Regions from separate parts of the Chryseobacillus diguaensis genome, predicted to be linked through region 3. Evidence: a T-box and tRNA genes for the amino acid it is inferred to sense, from the RefSeq annotation. Region 3 holds a T-box; the other regions hold tRNA genes.
The links. The T-box of region 3 lies ahead of leuS (leucine--tRNA ligase). A T-box ahead of a tRNA ligase gene usually reads a tRNA of that ligase, here a tRNA-Leu.
Positions count from the first base shown of each region.

Region 1: it encodes a tRNA-Leu, which carries the amino acid that the T-box ahead of leuS (leucine--tRNA ligase) is inferred to sense. The anticodon was not compared.
Region 2: it encodes a tRNA-Leu, which carries the amino acid that the T-box ahead of leuS (leucine--tRNA ligase) is inferred to sense. The anticodon was not compared.

Region 1 covers NZ_JBMKNV010000002.1:582-3,840, reverse strand. The annotation lists gene ACOT8F_RS02840 (polysaccharide lyase 8 family protein) at 1-690, opposite strand, end outside; gene ACOT8F_RS02835 (hypothetical protein) at 1,020-1,199, opposite strand; tRNA gene ACOT8F_RS02830 (tRNA-Leu) at 1,391-1,472, opposite strand; tRNA gene ACOT8F_RS02825 (tRNA-Cys) at 1,587-1,660, opposite strand; tRNA gene ACOT8F_RS02820 (tRNA-Gly) at 1,670-1,744, opposite strand; tRNA gene ACOT8F_RS02815 (tRNA-Gln) at 1,820-1,894, opposite strand; tRNA gene ACOT8F_RS02810 (tRNA-His) at 1,950-2,025, opposite strand; tRNA gene ACOT8F_RS02805 (tRNA-Trp) at 2,037-2,110, opposite strand; tRNA gene ACOT8F_RS02800 (tRNA-Tyr) at 2,118-2,201, opposite strand; tRNA gene ACOT8F_RS02795 (tRNA-Thr) at 2,215-2,287, opposite strand; tRNA gene ACOT8F_RS02790 (tRNA-Phe) at 2,315-2,390, opposite strand; tRNA gene ACOT8F_RS02785 (tRNA-Asp) at 2,704-2,780, opposite strand; tRNA gene ACOT8F_RS02780 (tRNA-Met) at 2,784-2,860, opposite strand; tRNA gene ACOT8F_RS02775 (tRNA-Val) at 2,898-2,973, opposite strand; tRNA gene ACOT8F_RS02770 (tRNA-Glu) at 3,187-3,259, opposite strand, start outside.
Region 2 covers NZ_JBMKNV010000012.1:200-3,458, reverse strand. The annotation lists gene sigW (RNA polymerase sigma factor SigW) at 1-165, opposite strand, end outside; gene rocF (arginase) at 363-1,265, opposite strand; tRNA gene ACOT8F_RS16335 (tRNA-Ala) at 1,547-1,619, opposite strand; tRNA gene ACOT8F_RS16330 (tRNA-Gly) at 1,624-1,698, opposite strand; tRNA gene ACOT8F_RS16325 (tRNA-Leu) at 1,718-1,799, opposite strand; tRNA gene ACOT8F_RS16320 (tRNA-Lys) at 1,809-1,884, opposite strand; tRNA gene ACOT8F_RS16315 (tRNA-Gln) at 2,022-2,096, opposite strand; tRNA gene ACOT8F_RS16310 (tRNA-Tyr) at 2,203-2,286, opposite strand; tRNA gene ACOT8F_RS16305 (tRNA-Thr) at 2,300-2,372, opposite strand; tRNA gene ACOT8F_RS16300 (tRNA-Val) at 2,543-2,618, opposite strand; tRNA gene ACOT8F_RS16295 (tRNA-Glu) at 2,814-2,888, opposite strand; tRNA gene ACOT8F_RS16290 (tRNA-Thr) at 2,904-2,976, opposite strand; tRNA gene ACOT8F_RS16285 (tRNA-Asn) at 2,979-3,053, opposite strand; rRNA gene rrf (5S ribosomal RNA) at 3,068-3,183, opposite strand.
Region 3 covers NZ_JBMKNV010000003.1:17,824-21,082, forward strand. The annotation lists gene ACOT8F_RS05200 (MDR family MFS transporter) at 1-316, shown strand, start outside; gene ACOT8F_RS05205 (DUF4257 domain-containing protein) at 652-984, shown strand; T-box leader at 1,088-1,309, shown strand; gene leuS (leucine--tRNA ligase) at 1,442-3,259, shown strand, end outside.

The DNA.
Region 1 (3,259 bases), on a different contig from region 3:
CCCATTTTTCCCGTTCCTCAAGTATTTGTCTATTGAATCAATATAAGCATCTATCAAATAAGGTTTATAGCTTTTGATTTCATCTTCCAAGAGAAGCAGCGTTTTAGTGATGCTCGTTGGTATGCCAATCTCCCATGCATACCAATTTCCATAATATCCTTTTTCCTGATTCTCAAAGAAGTTGGTGTAGAGCCAATCAAGGCCATCGATTACTTTCTTAATGGCTTCTTGATTATTGTATAAATTGACTCCGCTTAACCCCGGTCTTTTATAAGTTTTCGCAGCAAGAGCTATTTGATATAAATACAAATAAGAATTGCTTAAATTCGTTTCATTCGTTCCAAGCGGAGTGTCCTTAAATAATGAGGTCTCCTCTCCATTAACTCTGTTTTCTAAAGGAATAAGGGAAGATAGACGTGAATTAGCTGTATTCTGGACGGAATTTATTTTGCTATCGAGCATGGGACTGCTGTTTAAACTTTCATTTCCTGCAAGATAATCTTTGTAATTCATTTTCAATTGATTCATTTGAGCAGCAGCATCCTCAATACTTATATTCTTACCATTTAATTGTACTGGGTTTGGCTTTGCAAAAGCGTGGACAGCTGAATGAGATTCAGAGATTGGAAGCGTAAGGAAGGCGGTCAATGTTACGGAAGAAACTATTAACTTATTATAATTCTTTTTCAATACGACACATCCTTTAAAATTTTTAAAACGAAAATCAACACTTTTCGAATTATGCCGGATTCTAAAGGTGTGCTTGCCTATTTAGTTGTGTAGAAAATTCGCAGGGATAAGAGAGATGATTGCAGGCAAACGGTGAATCTAAGTTAAATTTACTACCTTTTGTCATAATTTGCAAGCGTTTTCAATATTTTCCAAGAAATTTTTCCCAGTTGCTAGTTTCACACAAAAGGCAGTTGGCAAAATAAATCGACCTGCAAAATGGTTCTATCGGAAGTCGATTGAATACCAAACCAAAAAATCAGTGAAACTTGCTGCTCTAGTATAGTACACTATCTTTTTAAAGGAACATCGCCGTTTTCTGACTGTGGATGGGATGCATACTCCGATGTTTTCTTTCTCGAAGGCTTTACAAGCCTAATAAACAGCTTTACAAGAAGTACAGCGACTAAGATCAAGAGGATAATACCAACTGCATAGCCAATAAAATGTCCGATTGCATAAGAACTCATTTTGAATCATCTCCTGTTAAATAATCGAGTAAAAATAATAGCGGATTTCCTTTTACCTTTTTAGAATTCAGCTTTTAAGTGAATAACTATTCTTTTCCTTATAAAATGAATGAAAGACACTCCAGCGGATTATTTTTAATCACAAAAAAATCACTTCTCACAACGTGAGAAGCGATTTTTAACGGTTATGATACCGGTGGCCGGGGTCGAACCGGCACTCCAGAAGGAACACGATTTTGAGTCGTGCGCGTCTGCCAATTCCGCCACACCGGCATAGTGGGCATTTGGTGCCGAGAGCCTGACTGAATTGTCAAGGCGATTTTACAACCGCAGGATGTTTTATCCTGTGTATTCCAATTTATGAACCTCTAAGAAGGTTTAAGATATTGGAGGCGGCACCCGGATTCGAACCGGGGGTAAAGGAGTTGCAGTCCTCTGCCTTACCACTTGGCTATGCCGCCAGCACTCGTTGGAGCGGAAGACGGGATTCGAACCCGCGACCCCCACCTTGGCAAGGTGGTGTTCTACCACTGAACTACTTCCGCATTTGCACCAAATAATTGGTTTCTGTATTAGCCTATGCAGCAATCAGAAATTGTTGCTTGGCATTTGAATGAAAATGGCTGGGCTAGCTGGATTCGAACCAGCGCATGACGGAGTCAAAGTCCGTTGCCTTACCGCTTGGCTATAGCCCATTGTTATGCTGTTATGTAAGGAGTGATTAAATCCATTATGTTTAAAAATAAATAATGGGGCGATTGATGGGAATCGAACCCACGAATACCAGAGCCACAATCTGGCGTGTTAACCACTTCACCACAACCGCCATAATTTAATTGGCAGGGGCAGTAGGAATCGAACCCACACCGGAGGTTTTGGAGACCTCTGTTCTACCGTTAAACTATGCCCCTATACAAATGGTGGAGGGGGGCAGATTCGAACTGCCGAACCCGAAGGAGCGGATTTACAGTCCGCCGCGTTTAGCCACTTCGCTACCCCTCCGTATGAAAAACAGTGCCGGCAAGAGGACTTGAACCCCCAACCTACTGATTACAAGTCAGTTGCTCTACCAATTGAGCTACACCGGCAAATAGTTAAGTGATACTATTTTAAAATGGTGGCTCGGGACGGAATCGAACCGCCGACACATGGATTTTCAGTCCATTGCTCTACCGACTGAGCTACCGAGCCATATAAAATGAGTGATACTATTAAGTTCCTTCTTGCTGGCAATCGCCCAAATCTTAGGATGTTTAGCCAAGCAGCACTCGATTTGTGCGCTGAAGCATCGCTTCGCAGCTTATTCGAACGTGCTCTACCGACTGAGCTACCGAGCCATCTAAGTTTCTGCTTCCACTAAGCTTCGAATCTCTTCGTCAGCTAGCTTCATCGATCGCATCCTCACGTATTTCATATACGCTCCGGTGCTCAATCAGTCGCTTCCTCGACCTTCTCGCTTATTGAAACCCTCTTACATTTTACTTAATTCTCATTTGAAAATCAATGGCGGTCCGGACGGGACTCGAACCCGCGACCTCCTGCGTGACAGGCAGGCATTCTAACCAACTGAACTACCGGACCATTTGGTTGCGGGGACAGGATTTGAACCTGCGACCTTCGGGTTATGAGCCCGACGAGCTACCAGACTGCTCCACCCCGCGATAATATGCTATTTCACTCAAGATCAAGAGTCCTGAGTGGTGGAGGATGACGGGATCGAACCGCCGACCCTCTGCTTGTAAGGCAGATGCTCTCCCAGCTGAGCTAATCCTCCATAATTACGGCTTTTGAAAGCGGCGCATTTCGTTGTCATCTTCGCTCACTCACATCCTCACGTACTAAGGTACGCTCCAGTGTTCGCTCCCTCGATTCCTACAACTGCTTGCTTCTCAAAACCCTCGTCTCTATTGAAAGAGATTTAAGTGCTACAGCTGCTTGATGAGCTGTTTTTCTTGCTGATTGGCTTTTAACCGTTTAAGTTTAAGATTGGTGACCCCTACGGGATTCGAACCCGTGTTACCGCCGTGAAAGGGCGGTGTCTTAACCGCTTGACCAAGGGG
Region 2 (3,259 bases), on a different contig from region 3:
TTTAATAAAAGCTTCCTGTGCCATATCCTCTGCTTCATGCACATTGCCAAGCATACGGAAGCAGAGCTGAAAGATTCTATCCTTATAAAGGTTCACAATCTCGGCAAAAGCGTTCTTGTCACCCTTTTTCACTTGCAAAATTCTTGCTTTCACTAAGGTTTCCATTTCATCTGCCCTCATCTCTTAGCGGGTCTGCTTGTATACGAACTTATTCAATAAAAAGTTTCAAAAATATAGATGATATCATTTTAACAAATAATGGTTTGGTTTGGAGACGGAAATTATTACTCCTTTGTGAAGGAATGGAAGGATAATTCTGGAATAAAAAAAGGCCAGTATAACCTTGGCCTTTTCAAATTTCATTATAGCAATTTTTCACCAAATAATGAGCCCATCAATGCAACAGCTACGGTTGCTGTCTTGTTTCGCTCATCAAGAATCGGATTTACCTCAACAAACTCTGCTGACGTAATCATATTGGCTTCAGCAAGCATCTCCATTGCCAGGTGACTTTCTCTATAGCTGATGCCACCGATAACAGGTGTACCGACTCCAGGTGCATCCAGCGGATCCAATCCATCAAGATCCAGTGAGAGATGAACACCATCTGTTTTATCTTTTAAATAGCTAATCGTTTCTTCTATAACAGCTGCCATTCCCATGCGGTCAATTTCATGCATGGTGAAAACTTTAATTCCATGCTCCTTAATAAGCTCACGTTCTCCTTCATCAAGAGACCTCGCGCCGATGATCACAACATTCTCCGGCCTGATCTTCGGACTGCTTCCTGCAATTCCTGTTAAAGAAGAATCACCTAATCCAAGGCTTACGGCAAGCGGCATGCCATGAATATTTCCTGAAGGTGATGTTTCCTCTGTGTTTAAATCTCCATGAGCGTCATACCAGATCACTCCAAGATTTTCATAATGCTTTGAAACCCCCGCAAGAGTACCTATCGCAATACTATGATCACCGCCGAAAACGAGCGGAAAAGATCCTGAGGAAATGACCTCATCTACTTTGGATGCAAGCTGCTCACTTGCCTCTGCGACCGCTTTCAAATTTTTCAACTTGTGATTAGGCTCATGGTTATTTCTTTCTCTCTTGCCGATTTGGATATCTCCAAGATCTTCAATCTTATAATCAAGCCTTTCTAGCAGCTCTATAATGCCAGCATACCTGATGGCACTTGGCCCCATATCAACTCCACGCCTTGTCTGGCCAAGATCCATAGGTACCCCTATGATTGAAATATTGTTAGTCATTTTAATAACCTCCTCTTCCCCTTGTAACACCATTTTACCTATTCTAATGCCTCTGACTCAACTCGACAAGAATGTGTATAATCATGCAGTGATGGCTGTAATAAAGTCATTTAGAACGGCATTTTAGCGTAAGGAGGTTTAAGGTTAGTTAGAGGTAGTGGATGAATAGTATGTTATGAAAGACTAAAACGAATTTTTCACAAAATAGTAGAGTTGACTAATCGGGATAATTAAACAGGAAAAAAGAGCCCAGAGGACTCTTTTTTAACAGACATACTTTATGGAGCCTAGCGGGATCGAACCGCTGACCTCCTGCGTGCAAAGCAGGCGCTCTCCCAGCTGAGCTAAGGCCCCGGGATGGAGCGGAAGACGGGATTCGAACCCGCGACCCCCACCTTGGCAAGGTGGTGTTCTACCACTGAACTACTTCCGCTTGGAAGCAGAGAAAATAATGCGGGTGAAGGGACTTGAACCCCCACGCCGTAAGGCGCCAGATCCTAAGTCTGGTGCGTCTGCCAATTCCGCCACACCCGCATATGAAAATGGTGAGCCATGAAGGACTCGAACCTTCGACCCTCTGATTAAAAGTCAGATGCTCTACCGACTGAGCTAATGGCTCTTGATTATACTACACGCAAAGTTTGGACACCCAAATCTCAGAAAGATTATTCAAGCAGCAGCTCGATTTGTGTGCTGAAGCAATTGCTTCGAAGCTTATTCGACCGTGCTCTGCCGACTGAGCTAATGGCTCTTAAATGGCTGGGCTAGCTGGATTCGAACCAGCGCATGACGGAGTCAAAGTCCGTTGCCTTACCGCTTGGCTATAGCCCACTATACAGAATACAATGTTCAACTCTATATAACATGTCCAAATTCTCATTATATAAACAAAAGATAAACATATAAAGAATAAGTTTATCCAGATTAAGTATTAAAATGGTGGAGGGGGGCAGATTCGAACTGCCGAACCCGAAGGAGCGGATTTACAGTCCGCCGCGTTTAGCCACTTCGCTACCCCTCCGTATGAAAAACAGTGCCGGCAAGAGGACTTGAACCCCCAACCTACTGATTACAAGTCAGTTGCTCTACCAATTGAGCTACACCGGCAATTTAAGAAAGTCAACAATACCGTTCCTGCTTGATAATCCTGATCTCAGGAAGTTTAGTCAAGAAGCTTCTCGATCAGTACGCTGAAGTGATTTCAGGAAGGCTATTAGATCGTGCTCTACCAATTGAGCTACACCGGCATATAATGTAGTGTTACAGTATGTAAAAAATGGTGGAGGATGACGGGATCGAACCGCCGACCCTCTGCTTGTAAGGCAGATGCTCTCCCAGCTGAGCTAATCCTCCATATGTTACGGCTTTTGATAAGCGGCGCATTTCATTGTCATCCCCGGTGTTCGCTCCCTCGATTCCTAGAACTGCTTGCTTCTCAAAACCCTAATTCTCTAATTGTTGTTTAGTAGAGTTACGGCTTTTGATAAGCAGCCTTTGCCGAAATACACACTTTTCAAAATCTCTTATTCATTCTATTAAAAGATAGTATGGTGACCCCTACGGGATTCGAACCCGTGTTACCGCCGTGAAAGGGCGGTGTCTTAACCGCTTGACCAAGGGGCCGTTCGTCAAAATATAAGCTTCCAACCGGGCTCGAACCGGTGACCTCTTCCTTACCATGGAAGCACTCTACCAACTGAGCTATGGAAGCAATGGCTCCGCAGGCAGGACTCGAACCTGCGACCGATCGGTTAACAGCCGATAGCTCTACCACTGAGCTACTGCGGAATAATAAAGAAATTGCCCGGCGATGTCCTACTCTCACAGGGGGAAACCCCCAACTACCATCGGCGCTGAAGAGCTTAACTTCCGTGTTCGGTATGGGAACGGGTGTGACCTCTTCGCCATCATCACCAGACAACGATCTTTTAAAAAAGAGACAAGATTTATTATAACGGGTCCAGGCAAAAAAGCAAGACCCTTTTTCAATAATA
Region 3 (3,259 bases):
CACAGGTTTTCTTGTGGCAATGGTTATTCTGACATTTGGTGAAATGCTTGTATGGCCTGCTGTCCCTACAATTGCAAACAGCCTCGCGCCAAAAGGAAGAGAAGGATTTTATCAAGGATTTATTAACAGCAATGCTACAGGCGGAAGAATGATTGGTCCGCTCCTTGGAGGCATGCTGGCAGATTATTTTAATATGACGGTTCTTTTTGGTGTTTTAATAGGCTTGCTCATAGCTGGTATGGTCTTTACTTTCCTGTGTGACAAGCACTTGAAAAAGGGAAAAGAAGACGCAAAAAGCATAGCTGTTGGCTCTTAAAAAAGAATGGAAACTGGACTAAAAAGGTGCGTAGAACGCCCCTTTTTTTTGTCAGTTTTAAAGAGAAAATGACTAATCCATGCGAAAATAATTTTTTTTTTGAAGAAACCCAGCTAGGGATAGGCTTAACGGCGTATTAAACCTTTCTTTAAAATATAGCAAAATAGTTAAATTTAATTATTTGGAATAATTAAAAAAATCATCCTTATTGTTCACGCTTGTGAGCCCGCTAATGGTATAATGTAAGTAAACAAGCTTTACTATTCCCGCTGGTCCTTTATATAGAGAAAACTTGAAGTAACTGATAGTAAATCGGCTTAGGGAAGGGTGGTGTTATGTTACAAGCCGTTTTAGTTGCTGCATGTATCGGGGGAGTCATGGGGCTTTTGGGACATATAAAGCGAAAGGGCAGATTGGAAAAGCCAAGAATGACCAAACGCTTTGTATACATTGGATTTTGGGAAGATATTTTGATTGGTATAGCCGCGGCCATCTTGCTCGTATTATCATCAGAGCCGAAAACCTCACTTCAGCTTGTCATCTTGTCAATTGTGGCCGGCTACAGCGGAGACGCTGTACTTAGAAGCTTTGATTTTGTCAGACAAAATGAAGACACAGAGCCTCCTTTAGAAAAAGAGCGACACAAAAAACATTCACCCCATCCGTGAAAACTTTCATCCTTTCAGCCTCAAGTCTAGCTTTTTCCCTAATAAAATTGAACAGCTTGCATCCTTGGCGAATATTCTATAAAATAAGATCAGATTATGATATATATGAACGGTGATAAGGAATAGTAGTGAACAGCGTGTGTTAAGAGAGCTGGCGCCAGGTGCAAGCCAGTCACAGGTATTCATGAACTCGCCTTTTGAGTTGCAAATGTGAAACGCTTTTGAAGCGGTGTAAGATTTGCCGTCTGATCCACGCTACGGATTCAAAGTGAGTGTTTTTACACTAAACTGGGTGGTACCGCGGGAGATGGCTCTCGTCCCTTTTTTAGGGACGGGAGTCTTTTTGTTTTTCTCCAAGATTTTATTGCCGCTTGGCTGTTCACTGCTTTGTTTCTTATTGACCTTTCATGATACGATTAGTTCACTAATGCTATGGGCAGGACTTAGGAGGATTTAAATGAGCTATAACCATAAGGAAGTTGAAAAGAAGTGGCAAAATTATTGGGTAAATGAAAAAGTGTTCAAAACAGCAGACGATTTGAACAAAAATAAATTCTATGCGCTTGACATGTTTCCGTATCCATCTGGAGCAGGCCTTCATGTAGGGCATCCGGAAGGCTTTACGGCAACAGACATTCTTTCCAGAATGAAACGCATGCAAGGCTATAATGTTCTGCATCCGATGGGATGGGATGCTTTTGGGCTTCCTGCTGAACAATATGCCCTTGATACAGGCAATGACCCGGCTGAATTTACAAAAAAGAATATCGATAATTTCAGAAGACAAATCCAGTCTCTTGGTTTTTCTTATGACTGGGATAGAGAAGTAAATACAACTGATCCGGAATACTATAAATGGACTCAGTGGATCTTCCTTAAATTATATGAAAAGGGCCTTGCTTATATAGATGAAGTGGCTGTTAACTGGTGTCCTGCTCTTGGCACTGTGCTTGCGAACGAAGAAGTAATTGACGGTAAAAGCGAACGCGGAGGACATCCTGTTGAACGCCGTCCAATGAAACAATGGATGCTGAAAATTACTGCGTATGCAGACCGTTTGCTTGAGGATCTTGAAGAGGTTGATTGGCCGGAGAGCATCAAAGACATGCAGCGCAACTGGATCGGACGCTCTGAAGGTGCTGAAGTAACATTTGGCATTGATGGTTTCGATGAAACATTCACTGTTTTCACTACTCGCCCTGATACGCTTTACGGAGCAAGCTATGCTGTATTAGCGCCGGAGCATCCTTTTGTGGACAAAATAACTTCTAAAGGTCAAAAAGAAGAAGTTCAAAACTACTTGAACAAAGTGAAATCAAAGAGTGATTTGGAAAGAACTGACCTTGCTAAAGATAAAACAGGTGTTTTCACAGGGGCTCATGCTATTAACCCTGTCAACGGAGCAAAACTTCCTATTTGGATCGCTGACTATGTTTTAATGAGCTATGGCACAGGTGCAATCATGGCCGTTCCTGCTCATGATGAGAGAGATTATGAATTTGCACAGAAATTTGAACTTCCAATCATCGAAGTGGTTGAAGGAGGAGATATCTCCAAGGAAGTTTATACAGGAGACGGCAAGCACGTTAATTCTGATTTTCTTAACGGCATGAACAAAGAAGAAGCGATATCTGCCATGATTGAGTGGCTGGAAGCCAATCAAAAAGGTGAAAAGAAAGTCACATACAGACTTCGTGACTGGCTGTTCAGCCGCCAGCGCTACTGGGGCGAACCAATTCCTATCATTCACTGGGAAGACGGTACAATGTCCGCTGTTCCAGAAGAAGAATTGCCGCTTGTTCTTCCGGTCACAACTGAAATTAAACCTTCAGGGACAGGAGAATCACCGCTTGCCAATATTGAAGAATGGATAAATGTAACAGATCCTGAAACAGGCAAAAAAGGACGCAGGGAAACCAACACAATGCCGCAATGGGCTGGAAGCTGCTGGTACTTCCTCCGCTACATTGATCCAAACAACAAAGAAGCGCTTGCTGATCCTGAAAAGCTGAATGCATGGCTTCCGGTTGATACGTATATTGGCGGAGCTGAGCATGCTGTTCTGCATTTGCTGTATGCCCGTTTCTGGCACAAGTTCCTTTTTGACATCGGCATGGTTCCAACAAAAGAACCGTTCCAAAAACTGTTTAACCAAGGGATGATTCTTGGAGAAAACAATGAAAAAATGAGCAAATCAAAAGGAAATGTTGTCAATCCTGATGAAATTGTTGAAAGCCATGGAGCAGACACACTTCGTTTGTATGAAATGTTCATG